3 regions of the Oceanobacillus luteolus genome follow, and region 3 is predicted to be linked to each of the others. Evidence: riboswitches for the same ligand, from Rfam matches in the RefSeq annotation. Region 3 holds a riboswitch; each other region holds the start of a gene.
The links. A riboswitch is a leader RNA that binds a small molecule or an ion and turns the genes downstream of it on or off. The one in region 3 is predicted to bind S-adenosylmethionine.

Region 1: it holds a riboswitch for S-adenosylmethionine, as region 3 does, so the genes downstream of both, ACFSBH_RS00255 (5-methyltetrahydropteroyltriglutamate--homocysteine S-methyltransferase) here and ACFSBH_RS01410 (PLP-dependent aspartate aminotransferase family protein) in region 3, are expected to answer to the same signal.
Region 2: it holds a riboswitch for S-adenosylmethionine, as region 3 does, so the genes downstream of both, ACFSBH_RS19160 (aliphatic sulfonate ABC transporter substrate-binding protein) here and ACFSBH_RS01410 (PLP-dependent aspartate aminotransferase family protein) in region 3, are expected to answer to the same signal.

Annotation. Positions count from the first base shown of each region.
Region 1 is NZ_JBHUDE010000002.1:20,701-28,394, forward strand. Features, by position in the region: gene ACFSBH_RS00230 (MetQ/NlpA family ABC transporter substrate-binding protein) at 1-160, opposite strand, end outside; gene ACFSBH_RS00235 (methionine ABC transporter permease) at 175-840, opposite strand; gene ACFSBH_RS00240 (hypothetical protein) at 830-1,036, opposite strand; gene ACFSBH_RS00245 (ATP-binding cassette domain-containing protein) at 1,090-1,497, opposite strand; SAM riboswitch class I at 2,129-2,232, opposite strand; gene ACFSBH_RS00250 (hypothetical protein) at 2,402-2,815, opposite strand; SAM riboswitch class I at 3,157-3,258, shown strand; gene ACFSBH_RS00255 (5-methyltetrahydropteroyltriglutamate--homocysteine S-methyltransferase) at 3,405-4,511, shown strand; SAM riboswitch class I at 4,543-4,647, shown strand; gene ACFSBH_RS00260 (methionine biosynthesis PLP-dependent protein) at 4,722-5,843, shown strand; partial or broken gene metC (cystathionine beta-lyase) at 5,840-7,015, shown strand; gene ACFSBH_RS00270 (hypothetical protein) at 7,180-7,694, opposite strand, start outside.
Region 2 is NZ_JBHUDE010000162.1:37,790-45,483, reverse strand. Features, by position in the region: gene acsA (acetate--CoA ligase) at 1-1,086, opposite strand, end outside; gene ACFSBH_RS19170 (ABC transporter ATP-binding protein) at 1,102-1,842, opposite strand; gene ACFSBH_RS19165 (ABC transporter permease) at 1,860-2,714, opposite strand; gene ACFSBH_RS19160 (aliphatic sulfonate ABC transporter substrate-binding protein) at 2,730-3,713, opposite strand; SAM riboswitch class I at 3,850-3,953, opposite strand; gene ACFSBH_RS19155 (PTS fructose transporter subunit IIABC) at 4,113-5,990, opposite strand; gene pfkB (1-phosphofructokinase) at 6,016-6,927, opposite strand; gene ACFSBH_RS19145 (DeoR/GlpR family DNA-binding transcription regulator) at 6,924-7,673, opposite strand.
Region 3 is NZ_JBHUDE010000005.1:186,911-194,604, forward strand. Features, by position in the region: gene ACFSBH_RS01395 (sensor histidine kinase) at 1-320, opposite strand, end outside; gene ACFSBH_RS01400 (YpmS family protein) at 379-1,029, opposite strand; gene ACFSBH_RS01405 (SGNH/GDSL hydrolase family protein) at 1,035-1,916, opposite strand; gene ACFSBH_RS01410 (PLP-dependent aspartate aminotransferase family protein) at 2,483-4,171, opposite strand; SAM riboswitch class I at 4,349-4,466, opposite strand; gene rarD (EamA family transporter RarD) at 4,601-5,491, opposite strand; gene megL (methionine gamma-lyase) at 5,761-6,945, shown strand.

The DNA.
Region 1 (7,694 bases), on a different contig from region 3:
TTAAATTTGCTTGAATGTGTTTTAGCAACGAGCTGTACACATCAGAGTCGAGTATAGCAATTTCCACAGTTCCATCATCACTCGAACCACTCGCTGAACTTCCACATGCAGCTAATACGATACTCAATAAAATGAATACAGGTAATATAATTTTTTTCATCATATCCTCCATATTTATATTCTTTTATCTAATTTTTTCACGACAAGATTTCCTACAGACTGTACAATTTGTACAATGACAATAATAATTAATATGGTAATCATCATGATTTCAGTTTCATACCGGTTATAGCCGTAACGGATGGCAAAATCTCCAATACCTCCGCCTCCAACAATTCCTACAATGGTTGAATAGGAAATGAAGCTGACTGTGACAATCGTAATGTTATTTGCAATCCCTGCCCTTGCCTCCGAATAGAGCACCTTCCATACTAATTGAAATCGATTGGCTCCCATTGACTCAGCCGCTTCAATTACTCCTCGATTCACCTCAAGGAAAGTGGATTCAATTAATCTAGCAAAATACGGAATACAGCTGATTGTCATTGGTACAATAGCAGCCGTCGTACCAATGGCCGTCCCGACAAATAATCGAGTAAAAGGGATAATCGCAATGGTCAAAAGTAAAAATGGCACAGAGCGAAAAATATTAACAAACGCATTTAGAATTAAATTAAATGCTGGCAATTTTAATAATGATCCCTCACGCGTCAAATACAATAAAGTACCAACAAGCGTACCAAGTATGACACCTAAAATAACCGAAACGGTCACCATATAAAATGTTTGCCATAATGCCAATTTCATTTCTGGCAATACGGGTATAATCTTATCCCACATAGACATCACCTTTCTGGATGGATTCTTTGGATTCATTGAAAAGGATTTTTGAAATAACTGATTTCGGTTTAATATCTTTGTTTTCTTCTAAATTGAAAGTCTCAACGACTTTTCCCTGCTCCATAACCGCAACTTTGTTACATATTTTATTAACAACATTCATCTCATGAGTGACAATGACAATCGTAATTCCCAATGCTTCGTTTATTGTTTTTAAATAATCTAGTATTGTTTCCTTTGTCTGAGGGTCTACTGCTGATGTGGCTCATCGCATAACAGAACTTTAGGTTGCGTGGTGATTGCTCTTGCAATGGCAACCCGTTGTTTTTGTCCCCCGCTAAGAGTTGCTGGATAAGCATTTACTTTGTCAAGTAAATCCACTGTCTTCAAGCATTCCAATGCTCTCTCTTTCCTTTCCGTTCTACTTGCACCTGCTAACTCTAAAGGAAAAGAAACGTTATCAAGTACCGTTCGATTCGTTAATAAATTAAAATGTTGAAAAATCATTCCAATTGTTTTTCGTTTTTGCAATAGTTTCTTGCGGGACATGGAAAGCATATTTTCACCATCGACAATGATTTCACCTGAATCAGGTTGTTCCAACAAGTTAATCATGCGTAGTAAAGTTGATTTTCCCGCACCACTAAAACCAATCACGCCATAAATATCGCCTTCATTAATATCTAAACTAACTGACGATACAGCATTGAACTCTCCATCAGGCGTCTGAAATTTCTTATCTACGTTCCTTATGTTGATTATTTATCAGATACCTCCAAATATTTTTATTCCCAATAGCCAAAAATAAAAGTAGTCTAATAAACAACAAAAGAGACTCCTTTTCCAAGTTTCACTTTGAGATGAAAACTTGAAATAGTGTGTCTCTGGTCGTCCAGTCACACATTAATTCTATCATTCATCAAAACTTCTACTTCAAGCGCAATTAAAAGTATGACGTTGGCTCTTGATTACTCGCCAATATAACACTAAACTCTTCTTTTCTATCCTGTCTGTACAGGATCATTTCTTATCGAAAGACAGAAAAGCTTTTTTAAATACGATTGACCACGCTTTGATGAATCATAAAATCTCCCCCTTTCAAAGAAAGCTTTCCCCATTAATATGGTTAACGGGCTGCCTTTAGTTGTCTAATCAGCATGCAACAAATATGAAATTGGTACATAAAAGTAATGCATTAAAACAGTTGCTATTTTATTCTTGAGTAACACGTTAAAAAACCTCTTCTTAAAAATAAGAAGAGGTTTAGAACTTTTAGCGTCCAATTCTCTTCTTATCTCGCAAGCATCAATTGCTTGCAGGAATTAGCACAGTACCTAACAGGCCTGTTGCCGGGCTTCAAAGGGCCATTCCCTCCACCTCTCCGGATAAGAATATTATTTATTTAATAAGCATTCATAAACACTTTACAAATATTTTACTTAAATGTCAAGTTTTTCCAAAAACGATAACGTTTCAAATTAATTTGACAATATAAATCTCCAAAAACAGTAAAACCAATCCAAGATTTTAACGATTATCCATTAGTTGAAAATTAATCTACTTATTTATTACTTGGTTTTGTCACCTCTTTAGTAATATTTACCTCCCAAGAAATAATTGTTGTACTATCCCGAACATTATTTTTTTTAATTGTTTGTAATAATGTATTTATACCATCCTCAATTTGATGATTTGTCATTACATTATAAATCTCTTCAGGGTTAGAGAAGGGTTCATTAGGACATTCAACGAAACCATCAGTTGTTAATAATACACGATTTATTCCTTTTCTCAGTTCCCTTATTCCTCTGCTATAGCAAGGTACCATTTGATCAAATGTGTTTGCTTGCCCAATCCATTCATAAAATTGTCTTTGATTAACTTGATATTGACCAAGATTTGCAAGCTCTGGATGAAATAGGTATAAAATGCAATCGCCTACTGAGAACCACCATAGATATTTATCTTTTCTCAATACAATTAAACAAGCTGTTTCGCCAATAACTTTTCGACATTTAGAGAGAAACTGTTCTTCTTGGAATAAATTTAGGATTACTCCTTCCTATTTTTATAAAACTTTATTATCCGTAAGAGCTAATAGTTCTTGTATTTTTGTTTTATACATCGAGAATTGCTGTATGACTATCTCAGCACTTTCTACAGTACTATGGGCATCTTTGTCTATGTATTTACGCTATGCTACTAATAATTCTTCTAACTTCTAAAATAATCACGAAAAAAATCATTAAAAACGTGCTTGACTTTTTATAAGTTCCATTGTAGTGTGTTTATTAACAATTAACTAAATAAACTTTTTTCTTATCCAGAGAGGTGGAGGGACTGGCCCTTTGAAGCCTCGGCAACGGACTTTTTTTAGCACCGTGCCAATTCCAGAAGCGTAATGCTTGAAGATAAGAAGAGCAAATGACATGACAGTGGTCTAACCCTCTTCTTATTAAGAAGGGGGTTTTATTATTGCGTACATAACAGACTTAAATCCATAAACAAGATGTCGTATCGATAAAGGAACAGCAAATAAAAACATATGGAAAGTGGGAGATGACATGTCTATTACATTAACAAAAGCACCGTTTCGAGGAGATCAGGTTGGAAATTTATTACGTCCTAATAGCATTCATGTTGCGAGAAAAGAATTCCAAGAAGGGAAAATTACGGCGGAACAATTACGGGAAGTTGAAACGACAGAGATTAAGCGAATTGTTGATAAACAAATTGAAGTTGGATTAGAAGCAGTAACGGATGGTGAGTTTAGACGTAGGTTCTGGCATACGGATTTCCTTGAGCATTTGAATGGAATTGATGGGTATGTGCCAGAAGTGGGTTACATTTTCCATGGTAACGAGGAAACCGAAAAGTATAACGTCCGCAATACGGGGAAAGTTTCCTTCAGTCCTGACCACCCATTCATCAAAGATTTTATAGAATTCAAGGAAATAGTTGCTGACCGTGCGGTTGCCAAACAAACAATCCCTAGCCCGAATCAACTGTTCAACGAAGGGATCATCAATGAGGAAATCTATCCTGACATTGAAGACTATGCAAAGGATGTCATCCAAGCCTATCGCGATGCATTGAAAGCCTTCTATGATGCTGGGGCTCGTTATATCCAATTTGATGACGTATATTTTGCCGGACTTACTTCACCAGATATCCCGTTTAATGACGGAAAATATTCAAGAGAATATCTCATTGATCTTGCACTCCGCGTTGTGAATGGTGTGTTGGAAGGAAAACCGGAAGATTTAATCGTAACGACACATTTATGTCGTGGAAACTACCGCTCAAACTGGGCATTTGAAGGGAGCTATGAACTTGTTGCACCAACCCTTTTCGCCAAGGAGAAAGTCGATGGATTTTTCCTGGAATTTGATGATGAGCGTTCTGGCGGCTTCGAACCTTTAAAGTATATTCCAAAAGGGGGACCTCGGGTGGTGCTTGGTGTCTTTACTTCAAAGCATGGAGAACTTGAAGATAAAGAAACCATCAAAGCACGAATCCAGGAAGCAACAAAATATGTACCATTGGACCAAATCTGCCTGAGCACCCAATGCGGCTTTGCTTCCACTCATCATGGAAATAAATTGACGGAAGAAGAACAATGGAGAAAGCTGAAGTCCATTGTGGATCTGTCGAAAGAAATTTGGGGATAACGTTTTCCCTCTCCTAAAATAAAATATTTAATTCTTATCCAGAGAGACGGAGGGATTGGCCCAGTGAAGTCTCAGCAACCGGTCTGAATTAGGCCAAGGTGCTAATTCCAATAGGTATCTACCTAGAAGATAAGAAGAAGCTTCGTTTATATGGACCTTCTTCTTATAGAAGGTCTTTTTTGCTCCATTCACAGAAAGGAGTTTGATAACATGACGGAGAACCGTATCGAGACACTACTGGTTCAGTTAGGAAACCGTTCTGACAAAACTACAGGTACAATCAATCCGCCCATTTATTTATCGACAGCCTATCGCCATAATGGTCTTGGTCAATCTACAGGATATGATTACACTCGGACAAAGAATCCGACACGAACGATTTTAGAAGATGGCATTGCAAAATTAGAGGCTGGTGATCAAGGGTATGCCTGTAGTTCAGGGATGGCTGCCATCCAATTGGTCCTCTCCCTTTTTCGAACAGGCGATGAGATAATTGTTCCAGAAGATATTTACGGTGGGACTTACCGGTTGCTGAAATATTATACAGACACCTATGATATTAAAACAATCTACTCCACATTTAGCGGAGTTGCTGAAACAGAAAAACTGATCACCGACAAAACGAAAGCATTATTCATTGAAACTCCAACGAATCCTTTAATGCAGCAAATTGATATCGGAGCATATGCAACACTAGCTAAAAAATATAACCTCTTGCTGATTGTAGACAATACATTTTTAACTCCTTATTTGCAAAAACCGATTGAACAAGGAGCTGATATTGTCATTCATAGTGCAACAAAATATGTCGGTGGGCACAATGATGTTCTCGCTGGATTGGTCGTCGCTAAAGGAGAGGAAATTTGTGAACAGCTTGCAACAAACCATAATGCCTCCGGTGCTGTCCTATCCCCTTTTGACTCTTGGCTATTAATTAGAGGATTAAAAACGCTTGCTCTACGAATGGAACGCCATGAGGAAAATGCAAAGAAGATCTTTGAGTATTTAAAAACTGAACCTGCTGTAATGGATGTACTATATCCCGGAATTGGCGGTATGGTTTCATTCCGGCTGAAAGAAAGCAAATGGGTTACCCCGTTCTTGGCAAACTTGCGATTAATTTCGTTTGCTGAAAGTCTTGGAGGAGTCGAAAGTTTTATTACGTATCCAGCTACCCAGACCCACGCGGACATACCAGTTGAAGAACGGATACGGCGAGGCGTTGACGATCGTCTATTACGTTTTTCTGTTGGTATTGAAGATGCAGAAGACCTGATTGCAGACTTGAAACAAGTATTTGCATTTGTAAAAAAGGAGGAGGTTGAAGTATGATCCATAATCAACTAGAAACCAAATTCATCCATGCATCAAGAAGTGGCAATGTCGAACAGAAAACTGGTGCTGTGAATGTTCCGATATATCTTTCCTCCACCTTCCACCAAGAAAGCTTTGATGAGTTTGGTCCGTTTGATTATAGCAGATCAGGCAACCCTACAAGGCAAGTGTTAGAGGAAACGATTGCTGCGCTTGAAGGTGGTACGAGAGGATTCGCGTTTTCCTCTGGCATTGCTGCGATATCTTCTGTATTTATGTTGCTATCGGCTGGTGACCATGTGGTGATTTCCAGGGATGTGTACGGTGGAACCTATCGTTTTGTAACAGAGGTGTTGACCCGTTATAAAATTGAACACACATTTGTCGATATGACGGAACTGGATGAAGTGGCTTGTGCTATCCAGCCCAACACAAAAGTCATCTACATGGAAACTCCATCCAATCCCTGTTTAAACATCACCGATATCCGAGGAGTAGTTAAAATTGCCAAGGCTCATCAATGTTTAACGTTTCTAGATAATACATTCATGTCGCCACTCTATCAAAATCCGCTAAACTTGGGAGTGGATATCGTGCTTCATAGTGCAACGAAATTCCTCTCCGGGCATAGTGATATTATTGCCGGTCTAGCCGTGACAAAAGATGAACAACTTGGTGAAAAACTATACTTTATCCAAAATTCCTTTGGCTCCATTTTAGGTGCGCAAGATTCTTATCAGTTAATCCAAGGAATCAAAACTTTGGGTGCCCGCCTTAACCAATCTAGCCAATAGGCACAAAAACTTGCAGCATTTTTAAACGCGCATTCATTCATTAAACAAGTGTACTATCCTGGATTATCCTCCCACCCAGGATCCGAGATTCATAAACGCCAAGCAACTGGTGCCGGAGCAGTCCTTTCCTTTGAACTAGCAGAGGACGTAGATCCCAAAACATTTGTAGAGAATATAAGACTGCCTGTTTTTGCTGTCAGTCTTGGTGCAGTCGAGACGATTCTATCGTATCCAGCTACGATGTCACACGCTGCCATGCCAAAGAATGAACGGGAAAGCCGAGGCATCACCGATGGGTTATTCCGTCTTTCTGTCGGTCTGGAACATATCGATGATTTGATTGCAGATTTAGATCAAGCATTACAAATTGCTTACCGGGAAAAAATTGCGAATTAAACTAATGGACTATATAGAACGTAAATAAAACCGTCATCTACTTTTACAGTAAATGGCGGTTTCTGCCGATGTGGAGTTTTGTACATGGAAGATGATTTTAATCAACTAAACCAGATTTGATTGCTTATAAAATGATTTTCTCTTTCACCTTGAAGCACATCCTACTATTCAATTAATATTTGAATATCATCTTTGTTCTGTTCAACCAGATTGTCCAATAATTCATTGGCATGGTGAACATATTCTTCTATACCATACTCATCATCTTCTAAATCCCCTAATACTTCTGATGTATAAGCATTGACATAGGCAGCCATTTCAATAGATGTCTCAGTGTACTTCTTATAATATTCCCTCGGGTCCATTCCAAGCTCTTTCGCTTGTGCCTCAGCAAATGTATGAATGGATTGTTCCTCCGCATTATTAATTTCTCCCTCAGGATATTCAGCAAACGATCCCTCAGCCTCTTCTATATACTCTGAAACGTCTATATTCATCTTTTTTACTTCTTGTTCTGCTAGTTTAGCTTTAACTAGTTCATCAACCATCTCTGCTATTACATTATCTGTATATAAAATACGCAAATCACCAACAGCAATTTCTTCTCCTCTAACAATTGCTGCAATATCATCATCCTTATAAGATGCTGAGTCCACACAACCACTAAGGATGGGCAAAA
Region 2 (7,694 bases), on a different contig from region 3:
TTCAGATGGTAAATTGACGACTAAATGTCCTCCAGTCTCGGTCATCCACCATGTATCGTGAATGCGGACGCCCAGTTTTTCCCAAGCCCAGTAAATAACTTCAGGGTTTAGTGGCTCACCGACACTCAGTACATGTCGGATAGATGATAGGTCGTATTTTTCAAGCAACTCATCCTGAGCAAGGAGCATGCGAAAAGCAGTAGGGGCGCTGTACCAAATCGTTACTTTGAATTCCTCGATGAGTTGATACCACTCCTCAGCCTGAAAGCGTCCGTTTTGGATGATGATCGTTGCCCGGTTCAGCCATGGTGCAAACAAACCGTATACACTCCCTGTCACCCAGCCTGGGTGGGAGGTGCACCAATATACGTCGTCATCTTTAATATCCAGTACCCATTTACCAGAAATGTAATGATGACCGACCGCCCGATGAGCGTGGAGCACACCTTTAGGTTTTCCTGTAGAACCGCTTGTATAATGAATAATTAATCCATCTTCCGGGTCGAGCCACTCTACAACATCTTCTTCTACACCTTCAATAGTAAGTACTTCGATATCCTCCACAAATAATATGGTTTTTAACGAAGGGATTTCGTCTTGCGGCACTCTATTTACCATATCCTTATCTGTAATTAGCAGTGTACCTTCACAGTCATTGATACGTTCTTTTATCGCATCCTGCATGAAGGCTTCAAAAAGTGGACCAGCAATGGCACCAATCTTAATGATTGCCAGGATGGAAATATAGCATTCTGGCGTTTTCGGAAGGAAAACAAATACGCGATCTCCTTTTTTAACACCAGAATTCTTTAAAACTGTTGCATAGTGATCCGTTTTTTCCTTCACTTCTTTGAAGGTATAACTTTGTCTCTCCTCACCATTGACATAGTGGAGGGCAATTTTATCACCATAGCCATCTTCTACATGACGGTCAATCGTCTCATGTGCTGCATTGACCTTACCGTCTTCCCGGATAAAATCTCTCCCTAATTGGTTCCAGTCAAAGTTTTTCCTTACTTCGTTATAGTCTGATAGATTGTAAGCATGATTAGCTAAAGATGGAATACTTCTATTTTTTAATGTCATGTTCTTTTCCTCCCTTTAGATGCGCGAACTCTGTTTATTCAAATCAAGGCTGTCTAAAATCTCTTTCTTGTAGAATGCGGCTTTCTCGCTGCCACGCTCGAGATTACGTGCTTCACTAATTTCAATTTCTTTATCGATTTCTCCAGGCTGCCCTCTTAAAATAATGATGCGATCACATAAATATGTTGTTTCGTCAATATCGTGGGTGACTAGAACGATGGTGGACTGATGAGTCTTCCAAACATCCAACAACAAATCCTGCAGTTGCATTTTTGTAAATGCATCGAGGGCGCTGAATGGTTCATCTAATAAAAGGATTTCCGGTGATGTGACCAATGCTCTTGCAATTGCTACACGCTGGGCCATCCCGCCGGACAATTGTTTTGGATAAAGTTTCTCACTGCCCTTTAAGCCGACGCTTTCCAAATACTCAATAGCACGCGCCGTCATGTCTTGTTTATCTCCCTTTAAGCCGAAAGTTACATTTTCCAATACCGTTAACCATGGAAATAATCTCGGCTCTTGGAAAATGAATCCTACCTTTTCATGCACTGCTTTTGTCGTCGTTCCGTTAATTGCAATTTCTCCGTCGTAACCACGATCGAGTCCTGAAATTGCACGTAATAATGTACTTTTCCCACAGCCACTCGTGCCAAGAAGTCCGATAATCTCACCAGGATTGGCGGAGAAGTTGATATTATTCACTGCTGTTTTCCCGTCAAACGTTCGGCTGACATCCCTTAATTCAAGGCTCATTTGATTACCCCCTATGTTTACGATCGTTCCAGACTATCCTGCCAATGCAAAGATCTGTCTTGAATCAGTTTTAAAATCCAATCCGATAATTTACCAATCACTGCAAATAAAATAATACTTGCGATAATTGTCTCGGGTGAAAGTGTATTTTGTCCAAGTACGAGTAAATACCCTAACCCTTGACTTGCACCCATTAGTTCCGCTGCGACAACAAACATCCACCCTAAGCCAAGACCGCTGCGGAGTCCGACAATAAAGGAAGGCAATGCAGCAGGTAAGATGATTCTTTTGATGAGTTGGAAGTTGTTTAAACCATACATTTTGCCGACTTCGATTAATTTTCGGTCCACGCCGCTTATCCCGCTCACGATATTTAAATACACCGGGAAAAACACACCGACTGCAATCATCGTCACCTTCGAAGGTTCGCCAATTCCCATCCATAGGATGAATAAAGGTACCCAAGCGAGGGAAGGGATGGAGCGGAAGGCTTGTAGCATCGGGTCTAACAGTTGCTCCGCTTTTTTATAAAATCCGACTAACGATCCTAGGATGATTGCAACGATGGTACCTAATATAAATCCTTGAAATACACGGATAGTCGTTATCCCGATATGCGACCATAACGTTCCATCCTGCGCCATCGTCAGGATGGTGTTGAAAATAACGGTCGGTGCGGGAAGCTGGTAGGCAGGTAATACTTCTAATCTACTTAAACCCTCCCATATTATTAAGAGGGTTACCGGAATAATACTGCCTAAAATTACTGTTCTTCCAGACCCTGAAAATCCATTAAGTTTCCCAGTAGCTTTATTCTTTTCGATATGTTTCTTTAAAGGTACTGATGTTGTTAATTCCCCTTTGTATTTCATCTTGTTCCCTCCACCTTATTCAGACTTGATTGATTCTTCCGCAAACGACGAATCAATGAGTTCGGAAGTTACTTCCTCAATATCTGTTGTTTCATCGATTACTTCTCCAAGTAAGACATTGCCTGCTTCAATCAGCGCCTCATGATGCAGCTTACTCGGTATAGCATTGGAGAAATCATTCCGTTCAATCTGTGTTTTTGCCACTTCCAGTTCGATGCTCGCTTCTTCTGCCAGGATTTCTGCAGCCTTTTCTGGATTGTCAATGGTCCATTCTCTAGCTTTCTCGTAAACCTCAATAACTCTATCCACATAGTCGGGATATTGCTCAGCAAATTCCTCTCTTACACTTAAAAATCCATACGTATTGAAGTCAGGATTGCGATAAAACAGTTCGGCATCGGATTCCAATTCCAGTCTTGCCATATGTGGGTCAAGCCCCGCCCAGGCATCAACAGAACCGGAAGATAAGGCAGAAGCACCATCTCCATGTTGCAGGTTTACAATTTCAACATCATCTGCTGAGATACCGGATTCATTTAAAGCACGAAGCAAGAAAATGTATGGATCCGTACCCAGTGTAGCGGCAACTCGTTTTCCTTCTAAGTCTTGAATCGATTCAATTCCTGAATTCTGATTTGTGACGAGTGCAGTCCATTCTGGTTTGGAGAAGATATAGACGGTCTTGATTGGAGCGCCATTAGCTTTTGACATTAAGGTAGCCGCACCTGCCGCAGAACCGAAATCTACACTATTACTGTTCAGGAATTCCAAGGATTTATTACTGCCTTGGCTTAACACCCATTCAACTTCTATGCCATCTTCCTTCAATTCTTCTTCCAGCCATCCAAATTCTTTCAATACTAGACTAGTAGGGGAGTAGTACGCATAATCCAATTTGATTTTTTTTGGCTTACCATCCGTACTGGCTGAAGTGGAACATCCAGAAATGAGTAATACTAATCCAACCATACTGATGATCAAATATTTTAGTTTTTTCATAGTTTTTTTCCTCCTGATTAACATTCATTTTTCCCTTATCTTGAAAAAGGGTATATATCCTGTTTCCTAACCTCCTACTTATGAAAATATAAAAACCCTCTTCCGTTAAGAAGAGGGTTGATTTATCATTACGCTCTTCTTATCTTCCAGGATATAATCCTGCTGGAATTAGCACCTTACTATTTTTAAGTAGGTTGCCGGGCATCATCGGGCCAGTCCCTCCGCCGCTCTGGATAAGAAATAATTATTCAATTGTTCTAAAAATTTTTGTGTTAGATGCATAATAACATCATAATTTTTTCAAGTCAATCTTTTCAGGGAAGATGAGACGAAAATACTAATTCGAGGAAATTTCTGGATAAAAAAAGATAACCCACAGAGGGTTATCTTTAACATGTGTTAACGTACTGTTTTTTTCCACAATCCAAGTACAACTGCTGCAACCATTGTTCCAATAGCTAAAGCTAATAGGAAAAGCAAGGCATTTTCAGCAAGTGGAATAACGAAAAGTCCACCATGTGGTGCAGGGATGGCTGTATTCCATAGCTGGGTTAATCCTCCTGCAGTTGCTGCTCCAATAATGGACGAAGCAATGACTCGTATAGGATCAGCTGCTGCAAATGGGATGGCTCCTTCTGTAATGAATGATATTCCCATAACATAGTTTGTTAATCCGGATTTACGTTCGCCTTCTGTAAATTTATGTTTGAACATGGTAGTGGCTACCGCGATTGCAAGTGGAGGCACCATTCCGCCCGCCATTACTGCCGCCATTAAACTACCATCACCTGTATCAGTGAAAATTCCTATCGAGAAAGCGTAAGCGGCTTTATTAAATGGTCCACCCATATCAATCGCCATCATTCCTCCAAGTATCACTCCAAGAATGACCGCATTCCCTGTTCCTAGATTTTGCAAGAAATTAATCATCGCTGAATTAATCCCTGAGAAAATTGGGCCAAAAATATAATACATTAATATTCCAGTAAAGAATAAGCCGATCACAGGATAAATTAAAATCGGTTTTAAACCTTCCAATGATTTCGGTAAATTGCGGAAAAGCTGCTTGAGTAGAACGACAATATAACCAGCAAGGAAGCCTCCAACCAAACCACCGAGGAAACCTGCATCACTATTCACGGCAATTAAACCAGCTACCATTCCAGGCATGAGACCAGGTCGGTCGGCAATACTCATTGCAATAAATCCAGCAAAAATCGGGATAAGGAAGCTAAATGCATTCCCACCAATTGAATTTAAGAAGGTGAAAATTTCACTATCGCTGCCTAGCATACTTTCAAATAAGAATGATATGGCGAGTAAAATCCCACCCCCAACTACAAATGGCAGCATATGGGAGATACCATTCATCAGATCCTTATAGATTCTACCCCAAATTGAAGAGGATTTTTCTTCTTCAGTTTCAGAAGTTTTCACCTGATCAGCATGATAAACCGGAGCTTCTTGGTTCATTGCTTTTGTAATGAGTTCTTCGGCTTTATGAATTCCGTCTGTTACCGGTCGTTGCAACACATGTTTACCAGTAAATCTGCTTAAATCAACTTGTTTACTGGCAGCGATGATAATAGATTCTGCACGTTCAATTTCATCAGCCGTCAGTGCGTTTTTTGCTCCTTCAGAACCTTGAGTTTCTACGCGGATATCCACATTCAGTTCAGCTGCTTTTTTCTTTAAGGCATCCTCAGCCATGTAGGTATGCGCAATCCCCGTTGGACAAGCGGTAATGGCGACGATGAACGGTTTTTTCTGGCTGTTTTCCGCATTAGCAGTTGTTTCTTCAGCCTTTTCCTGCACGTCTTCTTCTGATACTGCGTCTTCGAATAGCGCATGTACTTCATCGGGTGTTATTGCTTTTTTCAATTGATCGATGAATGCTTCGTCAATTAATAATTTCGAGAGGGAAGCCAACGTTTCTAGATGGGTATTGTCGGCGCCTTCTGGAACAGCAATCATGAAAAACAAGTACGAAGGCTCTCCATCCAGAGATTCATAATCCACACCCTTATTGCTTTTAGCAAATAGAACGGTAGGCTCTTTAACTGCAGCACTCTTCGCATGCGGCATCGCGATTCCATCACCGAGACCTGTCGTAACTTGTGCTTCACGTTCTAATATTGCTTCTTTAAATTTTCTGCGGTCTGTAATCACTCCATTATTTACGAGACTTTGTATCATCTCATCAATTACGGGTTCTTTTGTTGTTGCCTGCAAGTCCATAATCATAATATCTTTTCTTAAGACATCGGTTATTTTCATGATAATCACCTTTCTTTATCAAATTTTAAAGGCGTGAAACTTCGACATGTTCTAGTAGTTGTAAAATATCGTTTTTCTTCGCTAAGTCATCCGAAAAGGCTGTCGCACTTCCAGATGCGAGTCCCATTTTGAATGCGGACTCTATATCACCGGATGAATGGTATTCAGAAATAAATCCAGCTACCATTGAGTCTCCGGCACCAACAGAATTTCTAACAGTACCTTTCGGGCTAATTCCTTGATAAATCGCATCTCTTGTAAAGAGCAATGCACCATCGCCAGCCATAGATACAATGACATGCTGTGCTCCGAGATTTATCATTTGTTTACCGTAATGAAGAATTGCTTCATTGCTTTCTAATGTTACATTAAAGAATTGCGCCAACTCCTTTACGTTCGGTTTAATGAGGAATGGCTGATACGGCAATGATGATTTTAATCCTTTTCCAGTCGTATCAATGACAAATTGAACATTTGCAGCTGAAAAACGCTCAATCAGCTGTTTGTAAAAATCAGAAGGCAAGGAAGGAGGCATACTGCCTGACAAAATAACTATGTCATTTGCCGTGAAGTTCTCCGCTTTTTTTAACAATGCCTGTGCTTCTTCTTCACGTATAGTAGGACCTCTATCATTAATTTCGGTCTCAGAATCGGATTTCAATTTGATGTTGATTCTCGTATCATCACCGATTGTTATAAAATCTGTACGAATCCCGTCTTGTTGTAACCAGTTGGTGATAAATTCGCCGGTAAAACCGCCAATAAAGCCGAGTGCAGTCGTATCTGTATTCAATTGATGAAGGATACGGGAAACGTTGATTCCTTTACCGCCGGGAAGCTTAAAGTTACTTAAACTATGGTTCAGTTCACCTAACTGAAGATTTTCAACTTGAACCACATAATCAATCGACGGATTGAGAGTAACCGTATAAATCATCGCTCCACCTCCAAAACATTCGTTTTCTGTTTATATTCCTGAAGATTTATTTTCGATTGTGATGTTATGATTGTCACTTCCTCCAAGTCGCATACTTTAACAAAGTTGATTTTCCCCCATTTGCTGTGGTCGGCTAACATATAAGCCTTGGAGGAATTTTTGATTACTAATTTTTTTAAAGCTGCTTCATCCGGATCAGGTGTCGTACAGCCATATTCCATGTCAATTCCATTTATTCCTAAGAAAGCTTTGTTAAAGCGGTAATCACTGATTTCTTTTTGACTCGTTGGTCCAATAATTGCTTTTGTAGAAGGTTTTATCCTTCCACCAACGAGAATCGTGTGTATGTTTTTATCTGCAAGGAGGGATGCATGCTGTATCCCATTTGTAACAACGGTAATGTCATCGCTTTCAATAAAATCAATCATAGAAAGTGTTGATGTACCAGCATCCACGTAAATCACATCGTTCTTTTCGATAAAAGAAGCAGCAGTTTGACCAATCGCGTCCTTTTCATGAACGTTTTTGAGTGATTTTTCCTGAATTGATAATTCATCATCCAATCGATAGATACGTTTAGCGCCACCATGGACCCGCCGTAACAATCCATTTTTCTCTAATTCATCGAGGTCCCGTCTAATTGTAGATTCAGAGCATTGAAGCGTTTCCATTAATTCTTTTGTTTTAACGATTCCTTTCTGTTTCAGCAGGTCTAATATGGAAGCATGTCTCTCTTCTGTTAACATAATAACCTCCTTTATCTGTAT
Region 3 (7,694 bases):
TCCCCGATATATAAATTAACAAAGCCGGGGTAGTGTGCTTTGATTTCGCTTAAGTCTTGCTGAATCGAAGCGAAATCCCCTTCAGAGACGTCATCAGAAATTTGATAGGACATCGTTTCAATGATACGGGCATGAGTGTCGACATAATTATCGATATAATCTTCCATGAATGTCGTAAGTGCGATTTGATTGCTCTGTTTTTCATTCACTAGGGAATAGAGCTGATAAATTTGAAAGCTTCCGAGAATGATGATGGAGGTGATTCCAATGATAAGGAATGATAGGATAAGCTCTCTTTTAAAAGATTTATTTTTCTTCATGTCTTCTCCTTGATGTAATATGTATATTGAAAAAGATGATTCCTGACTTCAGCAGAAATCATCTTTTTGGGGTAGGAATCATATTCCACGTTTCAATACCCAATGTTTCATAAGGTACGCGAATTCGGAATGCTAAATTATTCGCCTCCAAATCAATGGTTTCAACAGCAAGCTCGAAGTTACTTCGTATATCCATATCGGTGATGGCGATATAAATTTCTTCATCATCCGGATTGACCGTCACCCATTCGGGCATCGGCAAGTATCTTTCCAGATATTCCATGATTCTTTTATTCGGCAGCTGCAATAATCCTAATGATATCGACCGCTGTTTTAGAATAATATCTCCATTTTCCACAACAAATGGTTCGAAATGCATCGATAGTGGAACCGTTGTGGAAAAAACAGGAAGTTCCCCAATGAGATGAACATCTTCCTCCAGTTCAATCCGGTATTTATGTTCCGTGTTCACCGTTAAATGTTCAATATAAGCATTGATTAAGTTGTTTAAGTTTTCCTTTGACGTCCGTACGATAAATTCCGAACTTTCTTTTTCTATATCTACCGAGCGATGTGGGAGTTCGACTTCCTCCGCTGGCCAAAAAATAAAGCTGACAACTAGTAAGAAAATAGCTATATTGATCGCCAAAATAAAGAAGAAGCCGTTTTTCCAATTTATTTTATCTCTATGTTTATTCAATCTAGACATAATTGTCATCCTTCTTCTTCTTCTTTAGAAATGTATTCCAGCACACGTTCAGCCATCAAGTAATACCCGGCATAATTCGGGTGGAAATTATCATCTGCAAAAATCGGATTTTCGTTGTCGGCAAACAAATCGTCAATCGGGATGAACGTGACATTTTCCATTTCCATCGTTAAGTCGCTGCCTGTTGTATTCCAAGCATTGACAATTTGATTCAATTCCTCAATGTCTTGGAAGTATTTTTCGAAAGGGTTATAGATTCCAAGCAGGTAGATTTCGGCATTCTCGTTGATGCTCTGTATCTTTTCTAAAATTTGTTTGAGCCTTTCCTCGTAGCGGGCCTGTTCATCAATAAACACATCAATCTCTAAATTTGTAAAGTGTTCTCTGGTGACTTTCAAAATATCGTTTGCACCGATTGTAATGAGTACAAGATCAGCATCTTCCAATTCTTCCATAATTTCAGGCTGGTCCAATCTTCTTAAAAGCTGATCCGAGCGGTTTCCAGGCAGACCGAGGTTTTCAAAAGTGGCCACATGTCTGTTCTGGTTGAGAGTACGCTCCAAGATGCCGACATACCCGCCGCCTTCTGTCGCATCGCCGACTCCTCGAGTAAGCGAATCTCCAATTGCTACGATTTTCACTTCACGCTGGAAAATACGATCCAACGTTTCTTGAAAGACAGTAGATACCCGTTCTGTTAAACTATTTTCTTGTTGGACATCTTCTTCTGTTTCTTCTTCCTCAGGTTGTATCTCTTCCATAACTTGTTCCTCATCTTCTTGAGGAATCAAAGGCTGTTTGAGTACCGCTTTCTGATTATCTATATAATAAATTATTCCAATAGCAATAAGAATGGTTATCAAAAACATAAATAATAATTTTTTCAATGTCATCACACCTAAATTCTGTCTAATACTAGTATAACTTGTTTTGTCCTCAACTACTATTTCTTATTTACCCTATTATTTTGAACGTAAAAAGTAAATGTTAAACTTATAAACATGGAATGTGGGTTGGTGAATAGGGGAATGGGAGAATTTCAGTCAGAAAACATTTAATGACTTCCTGGATTGCTTAAAATTTGGAAGGTGCTGTGTGTTTCTTTTCCTGAATCGCTAGAATTAAATCTGACAGGGGAAGATAAGCAGTATTTCTTTTCCCGAAACACTTGGATTCGACCTGTTATGGGAAGGTGTGCTGTGTTTCTTTTCCCAAAGCATCTGAATTCATTCTGATACGGGAAAATATCCCGCAATCTTTTTAAACAATCCTATTTAGGGAGTATAGTAGATATTATTTAAGTCTGATGAGGTAAGGCACCTGATCCGAAACTTTGTATCATTAGCTTATTCAGGGACAACCATTGCCTATGCAGAAAAATCTCATCATGAAAATTTATTGGAACAAAAAAGAACCAAGTGCACATAGCACTCGGTTCCTCGTTACTTCTCAATTATAGTTTTACTGTTTCCTTCACTAACTTACTGCCACGAACTCGATCTAATTCATCGGCAATAGATTTGTCTTGAATGACTTGGATTCCAGCGGCTTTTACATTTTCTACAGCTGCATCAGCCACTTTATTTTCAACCCATAGTACTTTTCCTTGTTTGTTAATTAGCTGTTCAATTGTTTCTTTCGGAAGTTCTTGAGCATTCACTACTAATGCATCAAGGACATCAACGTCATCTTCAATAGAAACGACTTGGAATCCGTAGTTTGCAAGTTTTTTCTTCGTCGCTTCTTCTACTCCTGACACAGCAACTGTTTTTTGTCTTAATTCCTCAGAGCGGTCAAATGGAGAGTGAAGCAACCATTTCACGACGTCTTCTTCAGTAGTCTTGATTTGTGGTTCTTCTCCAGTAGCTATTGCAATTGCTTTGTCCAGTTCAACTAAGATATCTTTTGGTGATTCGAGACCAATTGATAGACGGATTAGTTCAACCGGTGTACCGTTCTTCTTCAAATCTTCATCCGATAGCTGTTGTTGTGTAGTAGAAGCTGGGTGAATGATGAGAGATTTTGAATCTCCAACGTTAGCTACATGTGACCATAGTTTAATATTATCAATTACTTTACGGCCAGCTTCACGTCCACCTTTGATGCCGAATGTCACAACTGAACCACCGCCACGGATCAAGTATTTTTTCGCTAGGTTGTATGAAGGATGCCCTTCTAGACCTGGGTAGTTTACCCATTCTACTGCAGGGTGGTTATTCAAGTAAGAAACAACTTCCTTCGTATTCTCGATATGACGATCAATACGTACTTGTAACGTTTGTAGACCAAGGAAGAAATTATGCGCGCTTTGTGCACTTAATGTGAAACCAATATCCCGTAAAAGGGTAACACGTAATTTTAATGCATAAGCTACAGCGCCAAGATCTGCATAGCGTACACCTTTATAGCTTTCGTCTGGTGTTGTAAATTCAGGGAATTTTGGACTATCCCAGTTAAAACGACCACCATCAACAACGACGCCACCAACATTTGTACCGTGTCCACTGATCCACTTTGTGGCAGAGTGGACAACGATGTCAGCACCCCAGCTGATTGGTTTTGCGTTAAATGGTGTAGCGAATGTGTTATCAATGATCAAAGGAATTCCGTTCTCATGAGCGATTTCAGCAACTGCTTCAATATCGAATACGTTAAGGCTTGGGTTCGTAATCGTCTCACCGAAAAGTGCTTTCGTTTTATCTGTAATTGCTGCGCGGAAGTTTTCTGGGTCCGAACCGTCAACTAGTTTTACCGTAACTCCATATTTTGGAAGCGTGTTGACGAAAAGATTGTACGTACCACCGTATAGGTTCGCGTCCGCAACAATTTCATCACCAGCAGTAGCGACGTTAAGGATTGCGAAAGTAATGGCAGCCATTCCTGAAGAAGTTGCTACAGCTGCGACCCCATCCTCAAGCTCAGCGATACGCTTTTCAAAAGCGTCAACTGTTGGGTTCATAATTCTAGAGTAGATGTTTCCTGTCTCTGCTAAACCGAATAAATTTTGCGCATGCTCCGTATCACGGAAAACATAAGCGGTAGTCTCATAGATTGGAAGTGCTCGAGCACCTGTTGTTGGATCAGGCTCCTGACCTGCGTGTAATCCTAGTGTTTCTGAATCGAAAAAATTGAATTCTGACATTGTAAATTCCTCCTTGTTATTTGGCAAGATATGTTTTCTTGTCTAGCTACCTTCTGCGAAAGCACCTGCTTGGATTGCTTTCAAGAAAGGTGTTTCCGTTTTTTATCTGGCAAGGGAGGGGAATTAAAAAAGCCCCCTTCCTAAGAAGAGGGCGTATAGTTTTCTATACCATTCCTCCTCTTATCTTCCAGATCTGGTCGATCTGTAGGATTTAGCACCATTAAAAGTAAGTCGTGCTTACTTCAAGGTTGCCGGGCTTCATCGGGCCTAGTCCCTCCGCCGCTCTTGATAAGAGATTAATTGTTTAAGATTTTCAAATTGACACTGTTGCTGTATTTGAAAATCTTTTATAAATTTACTGATGATTATAACGCTTTACTTTGACCAATGTCAACCCTTTTAATATTTATTAAAAATAATTAATGTTTTCTACGCATTTGCTCGATGTTTAGCGGGGTGGTGGTAAACCGAGTTCAAATATAGTATTAATGCCGACCAAATAAATAAGAATGCGATAAAATTATCTGTTGAAAAAGGTTCATGATAAACGAATACCCCTAAGAAAAACATAATCGTCGGTGCGATGAACTGTAAAATACCTACCATCGATAAAGGAATCGTCTTTGCCCCCTTGGCAAATAATAAAAGTGGGATGGCCGTGATGATTCCAGCGCCGAATAACAAGAGATTTGTCGATGAGAAGACAGGTGAAAAAGTAAAACTGTTTGATGGTAAAAGATACAGATAACCAAGTGCAATAGGTGTAATAATCATCGTTTCAATCGTAAGTCCATGCGTTGCGCTTATATTGATTTTCTTTTTAAGCAATCCGTATATTGCAAATGTCAATGCAAAAACAAGTGAAATCCAAGGAAAAACTCCGCCGCGGATAGTCAGGTAAAGAACACCAACAATAGCAAGCAAGAATGCGATCGTCTGCTTTCCAGTTACCTTTTCCCGCAGTACGACGATGCCTAGGAAAATACTCATCAACGGATTAATGTAATAACCGAGACTTGCCTGAAGTACATAATCATTGCCTACTGCCCAAATAAATAAAAACCAATTCGTTGAAATGAGGAGAGAAGCAGTTGTAATCCCTAATAAATCTTTTGGATTTTTAAATAATTTACCGCATTCCTTCAGGAAGGAGCGGAACTGTTTAATGACTAGTAATAAAAAAATCATGAAAACGAAAGACCATACAATCCGATGTGCCAATACCTCCATCGGATTTACATTTCCAAGGAACTTCCAATACATCGTCAAAAATCCCCAAAGTAAATAAGCACTGAAAGCATACAAAGTGCCCAATCTCATTTCCTTCGTTTCCAAACTCCATCAAACCCTTCTTTGTCTATATATTAAAATAATAGTAGAATTAATTTTTTAAAAAGGCAAATGATTGAGAATCGATTTTATTGGAATCTAACAATCTATACCCATTTCAGGAAAACGCTTTCATTATTGAGTTTATTGAAGTAAAATAATATGTAACAGTATTTATCAGATAGCTTGATTTACCGCTTGCTGGGATATGCATATGTTGGTATAAGAGAGTATTTGTCATGAAAAAAGGGGGAAGGGACATGACAAAAAATCATAAACGATTTGAAACGGCTGTAATTCATGAGGGGTATGACGAAAAGGAGATGCTTGGGAGCTTGGCTGTACCGCTTTTCCAAACGTCCACTTATGTTTTTGATACTGCAGAACAAGGGGAGAGGCGTTTCCATGGCACAGAGGAAGGCTATATTTATTCGCGCCTCGGTAATCCGACTGTACGTGTGTTGGAAGAACGGATTGCGCGATTGGAGAATGGTGAAAAAGGTTTGGCTTTTGCTTCGGGAATGGCTGCCGTCTCTGCGGTGCTGCTGTCCTTAACAAAGGCAAATGATCATGTGCTATGCTCAGCCGGTTTATATGGATGTACCTTTGGTTTACTCATGATGATGAAAGAAAAATATAATATCACCTCTGATTTTTCCATGATGGACTCCAAGGAAGAAATTCGATCTAAAATCAAGCCCGAAACTTCAGTGATTTATGTAGAAACCCCGATTAATCCGACGATGAAACTGATTGATTTAGAGCTCGTTGTGGAAGTGGCGAAAGAATATAATATTCCTGTTGTTGTAGATAACACGTTTTCTACCCCTTACTTGCAGCGCCCGCTCGATATCGGCTGTGATGTAGTCCTCCACAGTGCGACAAAATATATTGGCGGACACGGGGATGTCATTGCAGGGCTAGTGGTAGGTAAAGAAGAATTTATTGAAAATATGGCAATGACCACACTTAAAGATATTGGAGGAATCATGTCTCCATTCGATGCTTGGCTGCTGCTGCGGGGGTTAAAAACACTTCCAGTTCGAATGGATCGCCATAGTGAAAACGCATCGAAAATATATGAAAAGTTGAGAGAACATCCGCAAGTAGGGAAAATCTATTTTCCTGGTGACCCGAATTCTGCAGATTATTCGATTGCGGAGAAACAAATGAGTCAAAATGGTGGGATGATTTCGTTTGAAGTGAAAGGGACGAAACAAGATGCCCAGGAATTTATGAATCGCCTGCAATTTATCAAAATCGCCGTCAGTCTCGGCGATGCTGAAACCTTGATCGAACATCCGGCGACAATGACACATGCCGTTGTACCAGAGGAGTCCCGGTTGGAGATGGGCATCTCGGACCAATTAATTCGGCTCTCTGTAGGGCTCGAAGCTTGGGAAGATATCTGGGAAGATTTGGAGCAAGCATTAGACGTTGTATAAAACGCCGAACATCTTATCCATGGGGATAAGATGTTTTTTCTTTTTTAGGAGGGGTACTAAGATACGAGTGATGATAAGCGGGTTGGCTTATGTACTTGGATGACGTGGAAGTGCTTCTATTGTATATTTTGAACTCGTATTTCTTCGCTTTCTGACAAGAGGATGTTTCTATTGCACGTTTCTGGTTGAAATTTTTTCTTTTCCTGACAAGAGGAAGCTCCTATTGCACGTTTCAGTGTAAGATTCTTTCTCTTTCTGACAAGAGGATGTTTCTATTGCACGTTTCTGGTTGAAATTTTTTCTTTTCCTGACAAGAGGAAGCTCCTATTACACGTTTCCGGGTAAAATCCATCTCTTTCCTTACAAGAGAGCCTTTCTCTTGTTCGTTTTGAGCTAATATTTCTTTGCTTCCTGACAAGAGAACACTTCTATTGCACACTTTGAACTTAATTTTACTCTTCCAGACAAGATACTCCTCCATATTGATTTGCCTTTTTACGAAAGAAAGGCATAACTATTGTTATGAAGCGAATTCTAATGTCACGAGCACTTGAAAAAGGTTGTCCGTACTCCAAGAACTGTGAAATGGAGCTTTAGTCACGCTGGAAAATTTATCTTAAAGTAGGATTATGCTATAGTAATGGTAGATAATGGGGTGCGTGAAGACTTGTTTTGTGGGCGATATAATCACGAATGACCCAGCTTTTATAAATATTTTTTATAACTTCGGCCAAGCGACTAGTAAATCA